One region of the Nitrincola iocasae genome, then DNA from elsewhere that is predicted to be linked to it. Evidence: predicted binding sites of a transcription regulator. Region 1 holds the regulator's gene; the other holds the start of a gene.
The links. The regulator sigma-54, encoded in region 1, starts transcription at its own class of promoters, with help from an activator protein. The targets are predictions, from matches to a motif close to TGGCACNNNNNTTGCTNT.

Region 1 (9,367 bases):
ACAGACGCGGGGCAATAATACGCCGGTAAGGATCAACACCGATCATTTCCAGGCTGGCCAACTGCTCGGTAGCTTTCATCAGGCCAATTTCCGCCGTCAGCGCTGAACCGGCACGTCCGGCAAACAACAAGGCGGTCACAACCGGCGCCAGTTCCCGCAGCAAACTCAGTGCCACCATCTGGCCTACCGCTTGTTCAGAGCCATAATCCACCAGGATAGTATAGCCCTGTAACCCCAGTACCATGCCGATAAAAGCACCTGAGACAATAATGATCACCAGCGACAAGACACCGATGAAATAAATCTGCCGGATCAACAAAGGAAACATCATCACCGGTGCTGGCCTCGCCACCACTGAGTGATAAAGTATCTGCCCTGAGCGACCCAGTGCGGCACATTTAGACAGCGTCTTATGACCCAGCCTTTGAATACGATCCAGTATCACCTGAAGACTCCCCCTGCCATCAACTGTTCAGTGAAATCCGGTGCCGGATAGTGAAACGCAACCGGCCCATCAGGCAAACCTTCAACAAACTGACGCACCTGCTCAGAATCCTGACCTTTAAGCTGATCGGGTGTACCTTCAGCGATTACCTTGCCATCTGAAAGCACGTAAATATAATCCGAAATCGACAGGGTTTCCTCAATGTCATGCGAAACAATAATGGAACTATGCCCCAGCGCTTCATTCAGGCGCTTGATCAGGTTGACCAGTACGCCCTTAGCAATAGGATCCTGACCGGTAAAGGGCTCATCATACATGACGATATCCGGATCCAGCGCAATCGCACGCGCTAACGCCACACGCCGCGCCATTCCCCCGGAAAGTTCGCTAGGCATTAATCCCACAGCACCACGCAAACCAACCGCCTGTAGCTTCATCAATACAATATCGCGAATCATCTCTTCGGGTAGCTGGGTGTGCACACGGATAGGGAAGGCGATATTATCAAACACCGTCATGTCCGTGAACAGCGCTCCGCTCTGAAATAACATCCCCATGCGCTCACGCACAACAAAAAGATCCCGACGACTCAGTGTGGGTATATTCTGATTATCCAGCAAGATCTGGCCCGAATCCGGTAACAACTGACCACCAATCAGCTTCAACAGCGTGGTCTTCCCTGTACCGGAAGGCCCCATGATCGCCGTCACTTTACCACGAGGAATCTTGATACTGACATCGTCAAAGATACGCTTTGAGCCCCGTGAAAAGCTCATATTACGTATTTCAATTATGTTGTTATCTGAAGATTGTTTCATTTCCCTCGTTGAGTTTTTTTCAACGCCCATCCTTACACCCTGTTACAACAGACAAGACCGACAAATATACCATTACAGAGGTTAAGTTTAAACGCAGCAATGATCCAAACTTATGCAAATCACCCGCTACAGCAAATTGAGTTACGATCTCGGGCGAATCTGCGTTAAACTTATCCAAACGCACACATTATTCAACAGATGGCTGATCCCGATCCGAATGAATACATTTAACTTTATCGCCGCCGGCATACGTACTATTGAAATAGAGCATGCCACTATTAGTGCCCTGCTGGCCCAACTGAATGACAGTTTCAGCAAAGCCTGTGAGCTTTTACTCAGTTGCGAAGGACGCATCATTGTCACCGGCATGGGCAAATCCGGGCATATCGGCAATAAAATTGCAGCTACGCTGGCAAGCACGGGCACTCCGGCTTTTTTTGTGCACCCGGGAGAAGCGAGCCACGGCGACTTAGGCATGTTTACCGGCAAAGATGTGGTTCTGGCGTTATCCAACTCTGGTGAGACCACAGAAGTTGTCACTATTTTGCCGCTGATCAAACGCATGGGCGCTCCCCTGATCAGCATGACTTCAAACGCTGAATCCACCCTATCTCGCTTTGCTGATGTGAATCTGCACTTACCGGTAGAACGTGAAGCCTGCCCACACAACCTGGCACCGACTTCAAGCACCACAGCACAACTGGTCATGGGTGATGCCCTGGCGATTGCACTCTTGGAAGCACGCGGTTTCAGCCCCGAAGACTTTGCCTTTTCCCATCCAGGTGGCAGCCTGGGTAGACAGCTGCTGTTGCGCGTGGATGACATTATGCATGCCGGTGAAAACATCCCTCAGGTCACGGTGAATACATCAATACGTGAAGCGCTGCTCGAGGTTACTCAGAAACGCCTGGGCATGACCGCGGTAACCAATGCAACCGGTGAACTCTTGGGTATTTTCACCGATGGTGACCTGCGCCGCACTCTGGATCAGGAAATTGATCTTAAAAACACCTCGATTGCAGACGTTATGACCCCAGGTGGAACCACATTAAAAACTGGTTCACTGGCTGCAGAAGCACTGAAAATCATGCAGGAACGTAAAATTAATGCGCTGTTGATCACAGATCACCAAGGCCAACTCGCCGGTGCACTGAACATGCATGACCTGCTTAAAGCCGGAGTTATCTGACCATGACTGAAATCCTGTCCGATGAACTGAAACAACGCTTGCAAGCCATACGGCTGGCAGTATTCGATGTGGATGGCATACTGACCGATGGCTCATTGTATTTTTTGCCCGATGGCCAGGAAATTAAAGCCTTCAACACCCTGGATGGTCTGGGATTGAAACTGCTGCAGAAAGCCGGCATCAAGACAGCCATTATCACCGGACGCAGCTCATCCCAAGTCAGTATGCGCGCCAAAGCACTGGGTGTTGACTGGCTGCTACAGGGGCGAGAAGACAAGCTGACCGCTCTGGAAGAGATCTGGCAGGAAAGTGGAGACAGCGCAACCACTACAGCCTATATAGGTGATGATCTGCCTGATTTGGCGGCTATTATCACTGTCGCTTTTGGCGCATCGGTTCCCAATGGTCATCCCGTGGTCTGTAAAGAAGCTGACTGGTGCACCACCCGTCGTGGTGGACAAGGTGCCGCACGGGAGTTCTGCGAAATACTGTTATCAGCTCAAGGTAAACTGTCTGGCCTGATTGAGGAATTTCGTTGATGCTAAATGCAGCCCGTCTGAAGCTGATAACAGGTCTGGCTATATTACTGGCGGCGCTGGTGTACTGGGGTTTTTTTGGCAGTCCCAGCGAAACCCTCACAGGTAATCCGAATGATCCGGAACGGGTGGATTTTTTTATCCGTGATGCTTACATCACTGACTTTGATGAAAACGGGCAAGTATCAAGTATCATTCAATCACCTCATCTGCAGCATTACCCTGCGCCCGAGCTGATCACGCTGAACAGCCCATTGATCACCCTGCCTCGTGATACACGTGGTGATACGCAGATTTCATCTGATTTGGGCAGCATGCTTGATGATGAAAGCAAGATTGAACTTGCAGGAAACGTCAGGGTTATTGATAATCCTGCAGCAGATACACCTTGGGTACTGACGACATCAGTCATGACACTACTGCCACCGGATGATTATGCCGAAACCGATGCCCCGGTTCAGATTCAACAGGGAACTAACCGTACTGATGCTATCGGCATGCAGGCGTGGCTCAGAGAACACCGTATAGACCTGCTGTCTGACGTAAGAGGATATTATGCGACCTACTAAAATGTTAATGCGGTGCCTGATCGCTGCTCTAGTAATACTAAGCCAGACCGCTCAGGCTTTACCTGAAGATCAGGAGCAGCCAATTTATGTCTCTGCTGATCATGCCAGCATGAACGAACTTACAGGTATCGCTGTATATACCGGATCAGTTGAGATACGTCAGGGTACCATGCTGATGCTGGGCTCACGTGTCGAAATGCACCGTGATGATACCGGTAGCATTTCCAGAATTTTATCTACCGGTGCCCCAGCTGAATTTCACCAACAAGCCAGCGCCGAGCAACCGCTAACCAAAGCCTACGGCTTGCGTATGGATTACCGTGTGCCCGATCAGACAGTAACCATTACAGAAAACGCTCGCGTCATGCAGGATGCTGATGAATTCACTGGAGAGCGCATCGTTTATGATATGGACAAGTCAGTCGTTGATGCCTTTAGAAGTGAATCTCAGGATGGCCAGCGCGTACAAATGGTCATTCAACCGAAAGGCGATCAGTAGCTATGACAACTACACTGGAAGCCCTGCACCTGGCCAAGTCCTACAAAGGACGCGATGTTGTTCGCGATGTATCCCTAAGTATCAATCAGGGTGAGATAGTGGGTCTGCTGGGTCCCAATGGCGCAGGCAAAACAACCTGTTTCTATATGATTGTAGGGCTGGTTAATGCCGACAAAGGCAATATTCGCCTTGCGCAGCAGGATATCACCCAATTACCCATGCACAACCGTGCCAAAAAAGGCATAGGCTATCTGCCCCAAGAAGCTTCAGTTTTCAGAAAACTAAGCGTTAGTGACAACCTGATGGCTATTCTGGAAACCCGCAAAGAATTATCCAAATCAGATCGCACACAACTGCTGGAAGAATTGTTACAGGAATTCCATATTACCCATCTACGAAATAGTCCTGGCATGGCGCTGTCCGGGGGGGAGCGTCGACGCGTGGAAATAGCCCGGGCATTGGCCACGGAGCCCCGCTTCATTCTGCTTGATGAACCTTTCGCCGGTGTTGATCCGATATCAGTAAATGACATTAAACAAACTATACGGCATCTTCAGGAACGTAATATAGGTATACTCATAACAGATCACAATGTTCGTGAGACCCTCGATATTTGTGAACGTGCCTACATAGTGAGTGAAGGCGCCATCCTTGCAGATGGCAGTCCATCTGACATAATGGGTAATGAGCAGGTTCGCAGCGCCTATCTGGGCGATCAGTTCCAACTCTAGTCACCATCCCTGCCTCTGAATAAGTGATCTAAACGGCATATGAAGCAAGCGTTACATCTCAAGATCGGCCAACATCTCACGATGACGCCACAGCTGCAACAGGCTATCCGCCTGCTACAGCTGTCAACTCTGGATCTGCAACAGGAGATCCAGCAAGCGCTGGACAGCAACCCGTTGCTGGAAGTCAGTGATGAAGAGTCTGACGCGGCCGAAGGGCACGTGGGTGAAACCTATGAAGACAAAGAAACGGCCGCACTCAGCAGTAACAGTGAAACCTCAGACAGTCTGAGCGATGACACAGCAGCAGATAATGACTGGAATGAGTCTATTCCGGAAGATTTGCCCACTGACAGCAACTGGGAAGATACCTTCCAGGCTCAAGGCTCAGGTACCGGCCCGGCTACTGAAGGCGACTGGCCCAATCAGGATAATGATACCCGAGAAGACACTCTGCAGGATCATCTGATCTGGCAACTGAACTTAACGCCCATGAGTGAGCAGGATTACATGGTGGCGGAAGCCATTATCGATGCTACTGATGCCGATGGCTACCTGCGTAGCGACCCCGCAGAACTTCTGGAACAGTTTCAGGCACAACAGCCGGAACTGTTCATGGAAGCAGATGAAGATGAAATTCTGGCGGTACTTCATCGGGTTCAGCAGTTTGACCCACCCGGTGTGGCAGCCCGTGATCTGAGTGAATGCCTGTGTATTCAGATCAAGCAACTGCCTGATGCAATTGAGTGGCGTGAACAAGCGATCCGTCTTTGCCGGGAATTTCTTCCGCTGCTGGGTAGTCATGACTACAAAACCCTGATGCGCAAAATGCGCCTAAATGACGTTGAGTTAGATAATGTCATCAATCTGATCCGATCACTGAACCCCAAACCCGGCGCACTGATCAGTTCCACCCAATCTGAATATGTAATTCCTGACGTTATGGTCCGCAAGATCCATGATGAGTGGATTGTATCCCTTAATCCCGATATCGCTCCGAAACTGCGGATTAACTCACAGTACGCTGATTTGATCCGCCGCGCTGACAGTAGCGCAGACAATACTTACCTGAAAAACCATCTGCAGGAAGCCCGCTGGTTTTTGAAAAGCTTACTGAGCCGAAATGATACGCTATTGAAAGTGGCGACTGAGATCGTAGAGCGACAGCGTGACTTTCTCGATACAGGTGATGAAGCCATGAAACCCATGGTGCTGCATGATATCGCCGAAGCGGTGTCCATGCATGAATCAACCATTTCCCGTGTCACCACACAAAAATTCATTCATACCCCCAGAGGTATTTTCGAGCTGAAATATTTCTTTTCCAGCCAGGTCAATACCGCTGATGGTGAAGGCGCCTCATCTACAGCTATCCGGGCGCTGATCAAAAAGTTGATCTCTGCTGAAAATACAGCCAAACCCCTCAGCGATAACAAGATCGCACAACTGCTGAAAGAGCAGGGAATCAACGTAGCGAGACGTACCGTTGCAAAATATCGTGAAGCGCTAAGCATTCCGCCTTCTAATGAGCGCAAGCGTCTGCTTTAATTAACTATAGAGTACGACCTTATCGTACCAGCACTAAGGAGAGAAACCATGCAGATCAATATAACTGGTCATCACGTAGAACTGACAGATGCATTAAATGAGTATGTGCGCAGTAAATTCGTGCGTCTTGAGCGTCATTTCGACAATATTACCAACGTACAGGTGACCCTGAGTGTTGAGAAGCAGCGCCAGAAAGCTGAAGCTGACTTACATGTAGCTGGTGGTGAAATATTTGCACAAGCCGAACAGGATGACATGTATGCTGCAATAGATGCCATGATCGACAAACTGGATCGTCAGATCATTAAGCACAAGGAAAAAATGAAATCTCATAAATAACCTTTAGTATTGACTATCATATGCCTATATCCGAACTACTGACTGAATCCCTGACACTTTGTCATATTGATGCAGGAAGTAAAAAACGTGTTTTAGAAATCGCCAGCGAAGCTCTGGCCGCCGAGATCGATAAACTGGAAGTTGAAGATGTCTTCAGTGCCCTACTCAATCGTGAACGTCTCGGTAGTACCGGTATCGGCGACGGTGTGGCGATCCCACACTGTCGTCTGGCTGGGTGCAATCGAGCTCTCGCACTCTTAGTCACCCTGAAAGAGCCGATTGATTTTAACGCGATAGACAACCGTCCAGTCGACCTTCTCTGTTGCCTGCTAGTACCTGAAGATGCCGCTACAGAGCATTTACAGACACTGGCCGGGCTTGCCGAACTTTTCAGTCAGTCTGAAATACGTGAAACACTGCGCAGTGCTGCTGATGCAGCAACGCTGTACAGTCGCTTCCTGAACGCTGCCAGGCAAGGGGCCTAAGCTGTGAAGCTGGTCATTTTGAGTGGTCGATCTGGTTCAGGTAAAACCACGGCATTGCAAGCACTTGAAGATGCTGGCTTTTATTGCATCGACAACCTGCCAGCCATTTTACTACCCGAACTGATCAAGCAAATGACTGAGGCCACGGGAAACCCGTCAAAAATAGCGGTCAGTATTGATGCCCGGAACCTGACCAGCAACCTGGAACGCTTTCCAGCGTTACTTGAACAACTCAAACAATTCAGTGACCTGAGCTGTGAAGTCATCTATCTGGATGCATCAGAATCCACGTTGCTAAAACGCTTCAGTGCCACCCGGCGCAAACACCCGCTCACCGACACTCACTCAGGATTACGTGAAGCAATTGAATACGAACGCGTGTTACTGGAGCCCATCGCGACCCTGGCCGACATGCGCATTGATACCACCCGACTGACGCTCTATGAGCTGCGTGATCGTATCAAACTACGTATTACACAAAGGCGCGAGCAATCCCTCTCCCTGCTATTTGAGTCCTTTGGCTTCAAACATGGCGTACCACTGGACGCTGACTTCACTTTTGACGTCCGCACACTACCCAACCCTCACTGGATACCTGAATTACGCCCCCTGACAGGACTGGATACGGAGGTGCGTGAATTTCTGCAGCAGTCGCCTGATGTGGATGAAATGGCGGCCGATATCACTCATTTTCTGGAACGCTGGTTACCGCGTATTCGCCAGGATAACCGCAGCTACCTGACAGTCTGTATAGGTTGCACTGGAGGCCAACATCGTTCGGTCTATCTGGCAGAATACCTGGCTAGTCATTTCAGCTTGTCCATGGATAGTGTCCACGTCCGTCACCGTGAACTGACCTGATTGAGAAAGGCATGATTGAATCTCCCATCACTATTATTAATAAACTCGGTTTACATGCACGAGCCGCCGCTAAGCTCAGCACCCTGGCCAGTGGTTTTTCCAGTCAGATTGAGATTGAAAAAAATGACCGCTGCGTCGACTGTAAAAGCATTATGGCAGTGATGATGCTGGCAGCCAGCAAAGGCACTGAGCTTAACCTTCGTATTGAAGGCACAGATGAACACCAGGCTTTTGAAGCCATAATTACGCTGATCAACAACCGTTTTGATGAGCCGGAATAGAGCCCCTTATGAATTCACCAGATCAAAATAACTTTCAGACTGATGATGAAGATATACTTGTCAGTCGCTCTGAGCTGAAACGGCAGATGGATGCGCTGAAACAACTGGGTAAACGCATCACCGAGCTGCGTCCGGATCAGCAGGAGAAAATCCCGATGGATGAAGCCCTGCGAGCAGCCATAACCGAAACCCGACGCATCACCTCTAACGGGGCATTAAAACGCCATATGCAATTTATTGGCAAATTAATGCGCCATGCTGACGTGGACGCTATCCGTCTGGCATTAGATGAATTTGATACCGCAAGCCAGGCGCATAACCAGAAGTTTCATGCCATTGAGCAGTGGCGTGAGCGATTACTGCTTGAAGGTACAGCCGGAAATGAAGCACTGGAAGCCTTTATCAATGATCACCCACAGACAGATATCCAGCAACTGCGTCAACTAATCCGGAATACCCGACGGGAAATTGAAAAACAGCAACCCCCGACGCAGTATCGTAAGCTATTCCGCTTTCTGCGTGACACCACCGAATCAAACTGAGCCAGGACATCAGCCCTCGTTAGCGTTCAGCAGGTTCAGCTCAGGATCATCCCAGTGACCCGTTAATGTATAGGCAATGCGGGTCATTTTTTCGATGCGGTCACCCATGATTTTATCAAAAATGAATAACGCACCGGCAACCTGAGGAGCCCCAAGTAACACCGCCCCAAGAGTCAAATTACTGCTCAGTGGCACACTCACCTTAATGGTTTTATCCAGTTGCTGTGTATTCAGGTTGACGCTGCCGGTAATTTCCATGGAGGCCGACGGGCCAGTTAGCATGAATGGATCACGGGTACTTGCCAGCCCCCCATTCAGATCATAGCTGGCCTTTAACTCATCGAATACCAAGCCACGCTGAAGCAGATCACTAAAATCCAGTCGCAGTCGTCTTGACAGGGTGTTTAAATTAAGCAGCCCGAATACCCGCAGCAAGTTAGCACCACTACCGGATTCAATGATACGCCCCTCTTCAGCCTGAAAGCTGAAAGAACCATCCAGTTCAGCCACACTGAATTGCCAGGGAG
Region 2 (9,367 bases), 1.6 Mb from region 1:
ATGATACTGATACATGCCGGATTTCTCTCTTATGAAATTGGCGCATCTCGACTGAAAAATGCCCTGGCTGCCGGGGTAAAAAACATCCTCGCCTTCGCGCTGATCATTCCAGCTGTGTACCTTATCGGCTGGGCAATTTACAACGCATTTCCGGATGGGTTAGTGCCAAGGATGGACGCATTCATGGCATCTATGCCCTGGAGTGAATCAATGGGACCCAACATCCAGGATAATGCTACCGGCATTTTCTGGGGTGCTTTCGCGCTTTTTGCCGCCACGACCGGCTCTATTTTTTCTGGCGCAATCATTGAACGCGCTCGTGTCAGCGCCTTCCTGATACTGACGTTATTGCTCGGGGGCGTACTCTGGCTATTCGCAGCAGCTTGGGGCTGGCATCCAGAAGGCTGGCTGACGGTAAAATGGGGTTACCATGATGTAGGCGCTGCAGGCGTAGTACACATGGTTGCTGGCTTTTTTGCACTAGCCGTGGTGATTAACCTGGGGCCGCGTATCGGACGCTTTAACACCGATGGCTCGGTCAATCCCATTGCTGGCCATAGCATGCCAATGAGTGTTGTTGGACTGATGCTGATTATTGTTGGTTTTTTTGGCTTTCTCGGTGGCTGCATCATTTATAACGGAGGAGCTCAGTGGATCAACATATATGGCCAACCGACCACACTCTCGGCTTTTTCCTTTAATACCTTGATGGGTTTTGCCGGCGGTGTTGTCGGTGCATACCTGATCAGCCGCGAGCCTTTCTGGATGATGTCTGGCGGACTGGTCGGTATTATTTCGATTGCACCAGGACTTGACCTCTATCACCCAGGACTTGCTTACCTAATCGCACTCGGGGTTGGTTGCTTAGCCCCAATGATGAATCAGCTACTACTGCGCCTCCGCATTGATGATGCCGTAGGTGCTTTTGCGGTACACGGATTTGCCGGTTTCGCCGGATTACTGATCAGCGGCATTTTTCTTAGTGGCTATCCAAACATGGAAGGCATGGCCGATATCAGCTTTACTGGCCAACTTGTCGGTGCGATCGTGATGGCTTCACTGGGATTCATTCCAGGCTACATGCTCTCTTACCTGCTAAAACAGGTGGGCATGCTGCGAGTTCCCAGACAGGCTGAAGAGCGCGGACTGGATCTGACCGAAGTACCAGCACAAGCCTATCCGGAATGGGATGCAATGCATGGACAAGCAGCAGTTACTCGTTTCGAAAACAGCAGCCCGGCAACCTCAATACCTTTAGAAAACAAGCTTGCTTAAGCCGCTGGCTAAAACATATTAATTAAGAGGATCAACCATGAGTCTAACTACATTTGAAGGTGCCAGCGCGGTGTTCACCTTCTTCGACAAACCCGTAATATTGAGTCTGATTACACTCGGTGTTGCTGCCGCGGTCATCTTGGTGGTAGTCGCTAGTGCGAAGCACGAAAAACACAGCTTCAGCAGTCCAATGGATCCTTTGAAAAATCGCTGAGGATCGTGGTTGACTGGCAGCTCTCTTAGCAGAGCTGCCAGCACCAGACACTTAATAGCCATACCGGCTAATAATGATCACTAACTCTCATCATCATCCTCATCAGCCTCCATTCCCAATTCTTTGATCTTGCGCGTTAAGGTATTTCGGCCCCAACCCAACAACTCGGCTGCATCCCGTTTGCGCCCCGCGGTATGCTTCAGCGCGATCTCTATCATTGCCTGCTCAAACATTGGCAAGGCTTCATTGAGAATAGACTTGCGTCCACGACTCAACTGCTGATCCGCCCAGTTACGCAACAACTGGTCCCAACTGCCCCCAGCAGGCTGGCTAATTTCCGGTCGGTCGAGCAACTCTGGGGGTAAATCAGAGATCAGTACTTCCCGACCTGAAGCCATCACTGTTAACCAGCGGCAGGTATTCTCCAGTTGCCTGACATTACCCGGCCAGGGTAGATCACAAATAAACTCTTCTGTCTCGGCTTTAAGGGTTTTTGGCTCTACACTCAGCTCTTCGGCTGAACGTGCCAGGAAATAGCGAGCCAACCTCGGGATATCTTCACGCCTTTGTGACAATCTGGGAATATGAATGCGGATAACATTCAGACGATGGAATAAATCTTCGCGAAAGCGCCCTTCCTGAACCAGGGTTTCCAGGTTCTGATGGGTCGCCGCAATAATGCGAACATCCACTTTAACCGGGGTATGACCACCCACTCGATAAAACTCACCATCAGCCAACACACGTAGTAGACGCGTCTGCGTATCAGCGGGCATATCACCAATTTCATCCAGAAACAGCGTACCGCCATCGGCCTGCTCAAAGCGACCTCGACGGGCAGCAGCTGCACCGGTAAACGCGCCTTTTTCATGACCAAATAGTTCAGACTCAATCAGATCTTTAGGAATTGCTGCCATATTAAGTGGAATAAACGGATGCGCGACCCGTGGACTGTGTCGATGCAGTGCATGTGCCACCAACTCTTTGCCCGTACCTGAATCACCATTGATCAACACGGTTATATTGGATTGTGACAAACGTCCGATAGCGCGAAATACTTCCTGCATTGCCGGTGCTTCACCAATAATTTCAGCGGTATCAGTCTCAATAAGATCGGGAGCTTTTTCTCGCCGTTCATGCGCATGCTCTACTGCTCTGGCGACCAGCGCAACGGCATCATCCACATCAAAGGGTTTGGGCAGGTACTCGAAGGCGCCACCACGATAAGACGCCACAGCACTATCCAGATCGGAATGTGCGGTCATAATAATGATGGGCAGGTCAGGATAGTCAACATGGATACGCTCCAGCATTTCCAGTCCATCCATTCCCGGCATACGGATATCACTGATAATGGCATCCGGTTGTTCCAGTGACAGCTTTTTCAGCAACTGGTCCGCACTTTCAAAAATAGCGGTTTTCAATCCAGCGGAACTTAAGGCCTTATCCAACACCCAGCGTATCGAACGGTCATCATCAACCACCCAGACATTACCGCTTGTATTCATGATTCTGCTCCAGTGGTATTAGTAAGTGAAATCGTGTCTGGCCCGGCTCTGTAGTGCACTCTATCAGTCCACGATGTCGATTGATGATAGCTTGTGCAATGGATAAGCCCAGGCCGGAGCCTTCGGCACGCCCGGTCACCATCGGGTAAAAGATACTAGATGCCAGCTCTTCTGGAATACCCGGACCGTTATCGATTATTTCAATTGAACACACCAACCGGTGTCTTTCGGTACCCAGCGTCATCTGGCGCAACGCACGAGTTTTAATGGTGATAGAGGGTTCTTCAGTGGCTGATTCATGCAGCGCTTGCATGGCATTACGGACAATATTCAGAATAGCCTGAATCAACTGCTCTTTATCCCCGGAAAACTCCGGAATACTTGGATCATAATCGCGAGTCAGACTGATTTTCTCTTCAGATTCAGCCCTGACCAAGTGGCAGACACGCTCCAGGATGGCATGAATATTAACCATTTCCAGATGGGGCAACTTATGAGGACCCAACAAACGGTCCACCAGGTTGCGCAAACGATCCGCCTCATCAATGATCACACGAGTATAATCGTGTAGATCAACATCCGTCAGTTCACGCTCAAGCAACTGGGCCGCCCCACGAATTCCACCTAATGGATTTTTAATTTCATGTGCTAAACCTCTGACCAATGAACGCGCTGTTGCATGACGGGATAATAGCTCCTCTTCACGCTCAATACGCAGCAAACGGTCTCTTGCCTGAACTTCCAGGAGCAACCCCAGCGAGGGAGATAAATTGACACTATAGTCAATCAGTAACTCTTGCCCCATGGCATTCATCAGACGGGCTTCACGTTTACTGTAAGGATGCAGCGATGTTAAGGCATCACGCATCAAATCCAGATCTTCTTCACTAAACACCAGCCATTCATAAATAGCCTTACCTTTTAAGCGGCGTATGGATGCTTGCAACAGCATTTCTGCCGCTGGGTTCATATAGGTTATAAACAGCTGATTATCGAGCAGAATCACTGACGTTGTCAGGTTATCCAGTATCTGCTGATGAATCGATTTTATTGGCATTAAACATCTCCTCTTGCATTGTTATAGCAAGAAAGGTGCCACTTAAATAACCCCTTACGATCCAAATAAGTGCAGTGGATACGGGTTTTACGGTCATATTAGCCTTAAGCAACTCACACCTAGTGCACCAATTCTGTGCGCTTGCTATTTATTAGTACAGTGATTTGCGTTAAGAGGGAGCAGCGCCGCTCCTGCGCATCCATGCACCCGCGACATATCGCGCCATGGACGGCGCTTATGCAGAAAATGCAGGAGCAATTTTCTGCCCGTACATCCTTTACATAAAAAAGCCTCCGTCAGGAGGCTTCTCAGCGATCGGGTTAAACCTTGCTCATCTTAAACAGAGTAGTAAAGGTCAAACTCAACAGGGTGCGTTGTCATATTCACGCGCTCAACTTCAGCACGTTTCAGCTTGATGTAGGCATCGAGCATATCTTTGGAGAACACGCCGCCTTTAGTCAGGAACTCATGATCAGCTTCCAGACTATCCAGGGCTTCAGTCAAGCTGGATACCACGGTAGGAATCTGCTTGGCTTCTTCTGGTGGCAGGTCATACAGATCTTTATCTGCAGGATCGCCAGGATGGATTTTGTTCTGTATACCATCAATACCCGCCATCAACAAGGCGGCAAAGCACAAGTAGGGGTTGGCAGCTGGGTCAGGGAAGCGAGCTTCCACACGACGTGCCTTAGGTGTAGTAGTATAAGGAATACGCAAAGAGGCAGAGCGGTTACGTGCTGAGTAAGCCAACATAACAGGTGCTTCAAAACCTGGTACCAGACGCTTATAAGAGTTAGTAGACGGGTTACATAGTGCATTCAACGCTTTAGCATGTTTGATAATACCACCGATGTAATACAGTGCGTATTCGCTCAAGCCACCGTAGCCGTCACCTGCGAAGATGTTTTTGCCATCTTTGGACATGGACAGATGTACGTGCATGCCTGAACCATTATCACCAACCAGAGGCTTAGGCATAAAGGTCGCCGTTTTGCCGTAAGCATGTGCAACGTTGTGTACACAATACTTCAGGATCTGCACTTCGTCGGCTTTCTTAACCAGTGTATTACCGCGCACACCGATTTCACACTGGCCAGCCGTCGCCACTTCATGGTGGTGCACTTCAATGGTTAGACCCATGGCTTCCATGGCATCACACATTGCAGCACGCAAGTCATGCAGAGAGTCGATCGGTGGCACTGGGAAGTAACCGCCTTTCACGCGTGGACGGTGACCGGTGTTACCACCTTCAATTTTATGGCTGGATGCCCAGGACGCTTCTTCAGAGCTGATGGTATAGCCACAGCCACCGATATCGGCATGCCAGTTCACTTCATCAAATACGAAAAATTCAGGTTCCGGACCAAGCATCGCAGAATCAGCAATACCGGTAGACGCCAGATACTGTTCAGCACGCAGCGCTACAGAGCGTGGATCACGGTCATAACCCTGACCGGTTGCTGGCTCGACGATATTACAGCGAACAATAATAGTTGGTGCTTCAGTAAAAGGATCCAGAACAGATGCAGCATCATCCGGCATCAGAATCATGTCAGATTCATTAATACCCTTCCAGCCAGCGATGGAGGAGCCATCAAACATTTTGCCTTCTTCGAAGAAGGAATCACCCATATCAGAAACGGGGATGGTTACGTGCTGTTCTTTACCTTTGAAATCAGTAAAGCGCATATCAACCCATTTCGCATTGTGTTCTTTAATCAGATTCAGAGTATGCTCTGACATAGGACTCTCCTACCTTTTTTTGATCTACATGAATTTGCCGAAAGCCGGATCTACCGGAGTTCTATCCGGCACGACTGCTTGATATTTCTAAAGCAATCCTCGTGCCATTTCGTCAGAGCCACCCATTTACCGCCTGACTGGCGAATTGCACTCTCACACCCAAAACTTTTATGCACATAAATAGTGCACAATGTCATTAAGCAGCACCATAGTAGTGCATGACAGCATTAAGGGTTCTGATAGCGTGCACTGACTTGCTTATACTACGCCAAAGCGTGAAATCTTGCGCTATCGCAGTGCACCATTTTGAAAATAAACACTGAACAAACTTTCATCGATTGTTCGGCGTTACTGGCGTATAATAATGCGCTTTACCAAGAAACCTGGAACACACCTGTGATCGAAGACCTCAGAAACATTGCCATTATCGCGCACGTCGACCATGGCAAAACCACACTAGTGGACAAGCTAATGCAGCAGTCAGGTACCCTGACTCGTCGCGATGAAAGTGCAGAACGCATCATGGACTCCAATGATCAGGAGCGTGAGCGTGGCATTACCATTCTGGCCAAAAACACGGCCATCAAGTGGAATGACTACCGTATCAACATAGTTGACACACCGGGGCACGCCGACTTCGGTGGTGAAGTAGAACGTGTACTCTCTATGGTAGACTCAGTTCTACTGCTGGTAGATGCAGTTGACGGCCCCATGCCTCAGACCCGCTTCGTAACTCAGAAAGCCTTTGCTCAAGGCCTGCATCCGATTGTTGTCATCAATAAAGTTGACCGTCCTGGCGCCCGACCTGATTGGGTTATGGATCAGGTGTTTGATCTGTTTGATAACCTCGGTGCAACCGATGAACAACTCGACTTCCCGGTTGTTTATGCTTCAGCCCTGAATGGCATCGCCGGTCTTGACCATGAAAATATGGCCGACGATATGACGCCGTTGTTTGAAGCCATCATCAAGCATGTACACCCACCTCGCGTCGATCCTGATGGACCGCTGCAGATGCAGATCTCCGCACTCGACTACAACAGCTACGTTGGCGTTATCGGTGTTGGACGCATCACCCGCGGTCGTCTGAAAACCAATACCCAGGTCAAAGTCATTGATAGTCACGCCGGGCTACGTTCCGGCCGTGTACTGCAGATTATGGGTTACCATGGTCTTGAGCGAGTTGAAATATCTGAAGCTGAAGCGGGTGATATCGTTTGTATCACCGGCCTGGAGCAGCTGAATATTTCTGATACCCTGTGTGATCCAAACTGTGTTGAAGCCCTGCCAGCCTTATCTGTTGATGAGCCGACAGTCTCCATGACCTTCCAGGTCAATGACTCACCCTTTGCTGGCCAGGAAGGTAAGTTTGTCACCAGCCGTAATATCAAAGAACGCCTGGAACGCGAGCTCATTCATAACGTTGCCTTACGTGTTGAACCTGGTGAAACGCCCGAGAAGTTCAAGGTATCTGGGCGTGGCGAACTGCACCTCTCAGTACTGATTGAATCCATGCGCCGTGAAGGTTTCGAGCTGGGAGTATCCCGCCCGGAAGTTATTCAGAAATTAATTGATGGCGAAATCCGTGAGCCCTATGAGCTGGTCATGCTGGACGTTGAAGAGCAGCATCAGGGATCTGTGATTGAAGAACTGGGTAAACGTAAAGGTGACATGACCAATATGGAAGTGGATGGTAAAGGCCGCATACGTGTGACCTTTATGATCCCGTCCCGTGGTCTGATTGGTTTCCGCAGCCAGTTTATGACCATGACCTCCGGCACCGGTATCATGACCTCTGTATTTGATCATTATGGCCGTGTTAAAGACGGCGATATGGGTGAGCGCCAAAACGGTGTGCTGGTCTCCATGGTCAATGGCAAGGTACTTGGTTTTGCCCTGTTCAACCTGCAGGAGCGTGGCCGTCTGTTCTTGCCACCTAACGTTGAAGTCTATGAAGGCATGGTCATAGGCATTCACAGCCGCTCCAACGACCTGGTGGTCAACCCCACCAAAGGCAAGCAGCTGACCAACGTGCGCGCGTCAGGTACGGATGAAAACATTGTTCTCACACCACCGGTTAAATTTTCACTGGAACAAGCGCTCGACTTTATTGAAGATGATGAATTGGTAGAAGTAACACCAAACAGCATCCGTATACGCAAAAAACTCTTGAAAGAGAACGAACGTAAGCGCAATAAAAAGTAAGGCTTGCTAAACTAAGGGCAGCCTCCGGGCTGCCTTTTTTTTGTTTGAAAGTACCCTCAGGAGCCGTCGAGCATGCGCACCCTCTACCCTGACATTGCCCCTTACGCCGAACATCGACTCGATATGGACACGATCCACCAGATTTACGTGGAAGAGAGTGGCAACCCGCAAGGCATTCCGGTGGTATTTATCCATGGTGGACCAGGTGGCGCAACCTCACCGACACACCGCTGTTTTTTTAACCCTAACCACTACCGCATTATCCTGTTTGATCAACGCGGTTGCGGGCGCTCAGCACCTCATGCCTGCCTGGACAATAACACTACAACTGACCTGATTAACGATATGGAAGCCATTCGCACCCACCTTGGCATTGAGCAATGGCTGTTATTTGGTGGGTCCTGGGGCTCAACCCTGGCCCTGGCTTATGCACAGGTGCATGCTGATCGGGTAAGCGGCATGATTCTGCGCGGTATATTCTTGTGCCGCCAGCAGGATATCCACTGGTTTTACCAACAGGGTGCCAGTGCCATTTTTCCCGATTACTGGGCCGATTTTCTGCAGCTTATTCCTGTCGCAGAACAGGGTGACCTGCTCACAGCCTATTATCAGCGCCTCACAGCTGATAATGAGATCGCCCGCATGGCGGCAGCCAAGGCCTGGTCTATCTGGGAAGGACGTTGCTCCACCCTGCATCCTAATGCCGATATTGCTACACACTTTGGTGAGCCCCACGTTGCTCTGGCTATGGCTCGCATAGAAGCCCATTACTTTATTAACGGTTGTTTTATGCGTCCCGGACAACTTCTGAATGAGGCGCATAAACTGCAGGATATCCCCATAACCCTGGTGCATGGCCGCTATGATGTTGTTTGCCCAATCGAGCAGGCCTTTGCCCTCTACCAAAAACTCCCCCATGCCGAATTGAATATAATCCGCGACGCTGGCCACTCAGCCTTTGAACCGGGTATTACCGACAACTTGATTCGCGCAACTGATCGTTTCGCTAACCAAAGGGCCTGAGCATGAAGGGCTTAATACAGCGTGTTACGCAGGCAAGAGTTGATATAGCAGGCCAATGCAGCGGCGAGATCGGGCCGGGAATCCTGCTACTACTGGGCGTGGAAAAACAGGACGGCCATGAAAATGCAGATAAGCTGCTACACAAAGTACTGAACTACCGTATTTTTTCCGATCAGGATGGCAAGATGAATCTCAGCCTGAAGCACACCGGCCATGGCCTGATGATTGTGTCTCAGTTCACCCTGGTCGCCGATACTCGCAAGGGGCTTAGGCCTGGCTTTTCTCAAGGAGCGACACCGGCATGGGGCGAGCAACTGTATGACTATTTTGTTCAGCAGGCGA

Region 2: the regulator sigma-54 is predicted to act here: its motif matches at 5,887-5,904, upstream of glnA (glutamate--ammonia ligase).

What each region holds. Positions count from the first base shown of each region.
Region 1 covers NZ_CP044222.1:2,999,858-3,009,224, forward strand. Annotated here, with positions in the region: gene mlaE (lipid asymmetry maintenance ABC transporter permease subunit MlaE) at 1-442, opposite strand, end outside; gene F5I99_RS13765 (ATP-binding cassette domain-containing protein) at 442-1,263, opposite strand; gene F5I99_RS13770 (KpsF/GutQ family sugar-phosphate isomerase) at 1,481-2,452, shown strand; gene F5I99_RS13775 (KdsC family phosphatase) at 2,455-2,991, shown strand; gene lptC (LPS export ABC transporter periplasmic protein LptC) at 2,991-3,557, shown strand; gene lptA (lipopolysaccharide transport periplasmic protein LptA) at 3,544-4,056, shown strand; gene lptB (LPS export ABC transporter ATP-binding protein) at 4,059-4,787, shown strand; gene F5I99_RS13795 (RNA polymerase factor sigma-54) at 4,827-6,332, shown strand; gene hpf (ribosome hibernation promoting factor) at 6,381-6,671, shown strand; gene F5I99_RS13805 (PTS sugar transporter subunit IIA) at 6,692-7,156, shown strand; gene rapZ (RNase adapter RapZ) at 7,160-8,017, shown strand; gene F5I99_RS13815 (HPr family phosphocarrier protein) at 8,029-8,298, shown strand; gene yjgA (ribosome biogenesis factor YjgA) at 8,307-8,840, shown strand; gene F5I99_RS13825 (YhdP family phospholipid transporter) at 8,850-9,367, opposite strand, start outside.
Region 2 covers NZ_CP044222.1:496,731-506,097, reverse strand. Annotated here, with positions in the region: gene F5I99_RS02405 (ammonium transporter) at 1-1,275, shown strand, start outside; gene F5I99_RS19410 (hypothetical protein) at 1,313-1,489, shown strand; gene glnG (nitrogen regulation protein NR(I)) at 1,570-2,997, opposite strand; gene glnL (nitrogen regulation protein NR(II)) at 2,981-4,054, opposite strand; gene glnA (glutamate--ammonia ligase) at 4,391-5,797, opposite strand; gene typA (translational GTPase TypA) at 6,194-8,002, shown strand; gene pip (prolyl aminopeptidase) at 8,075-9,025, shown strand; gene dtd (D-aminoacyl-tRNA deacylase) at 9,028-9,367, shown strand, end outside.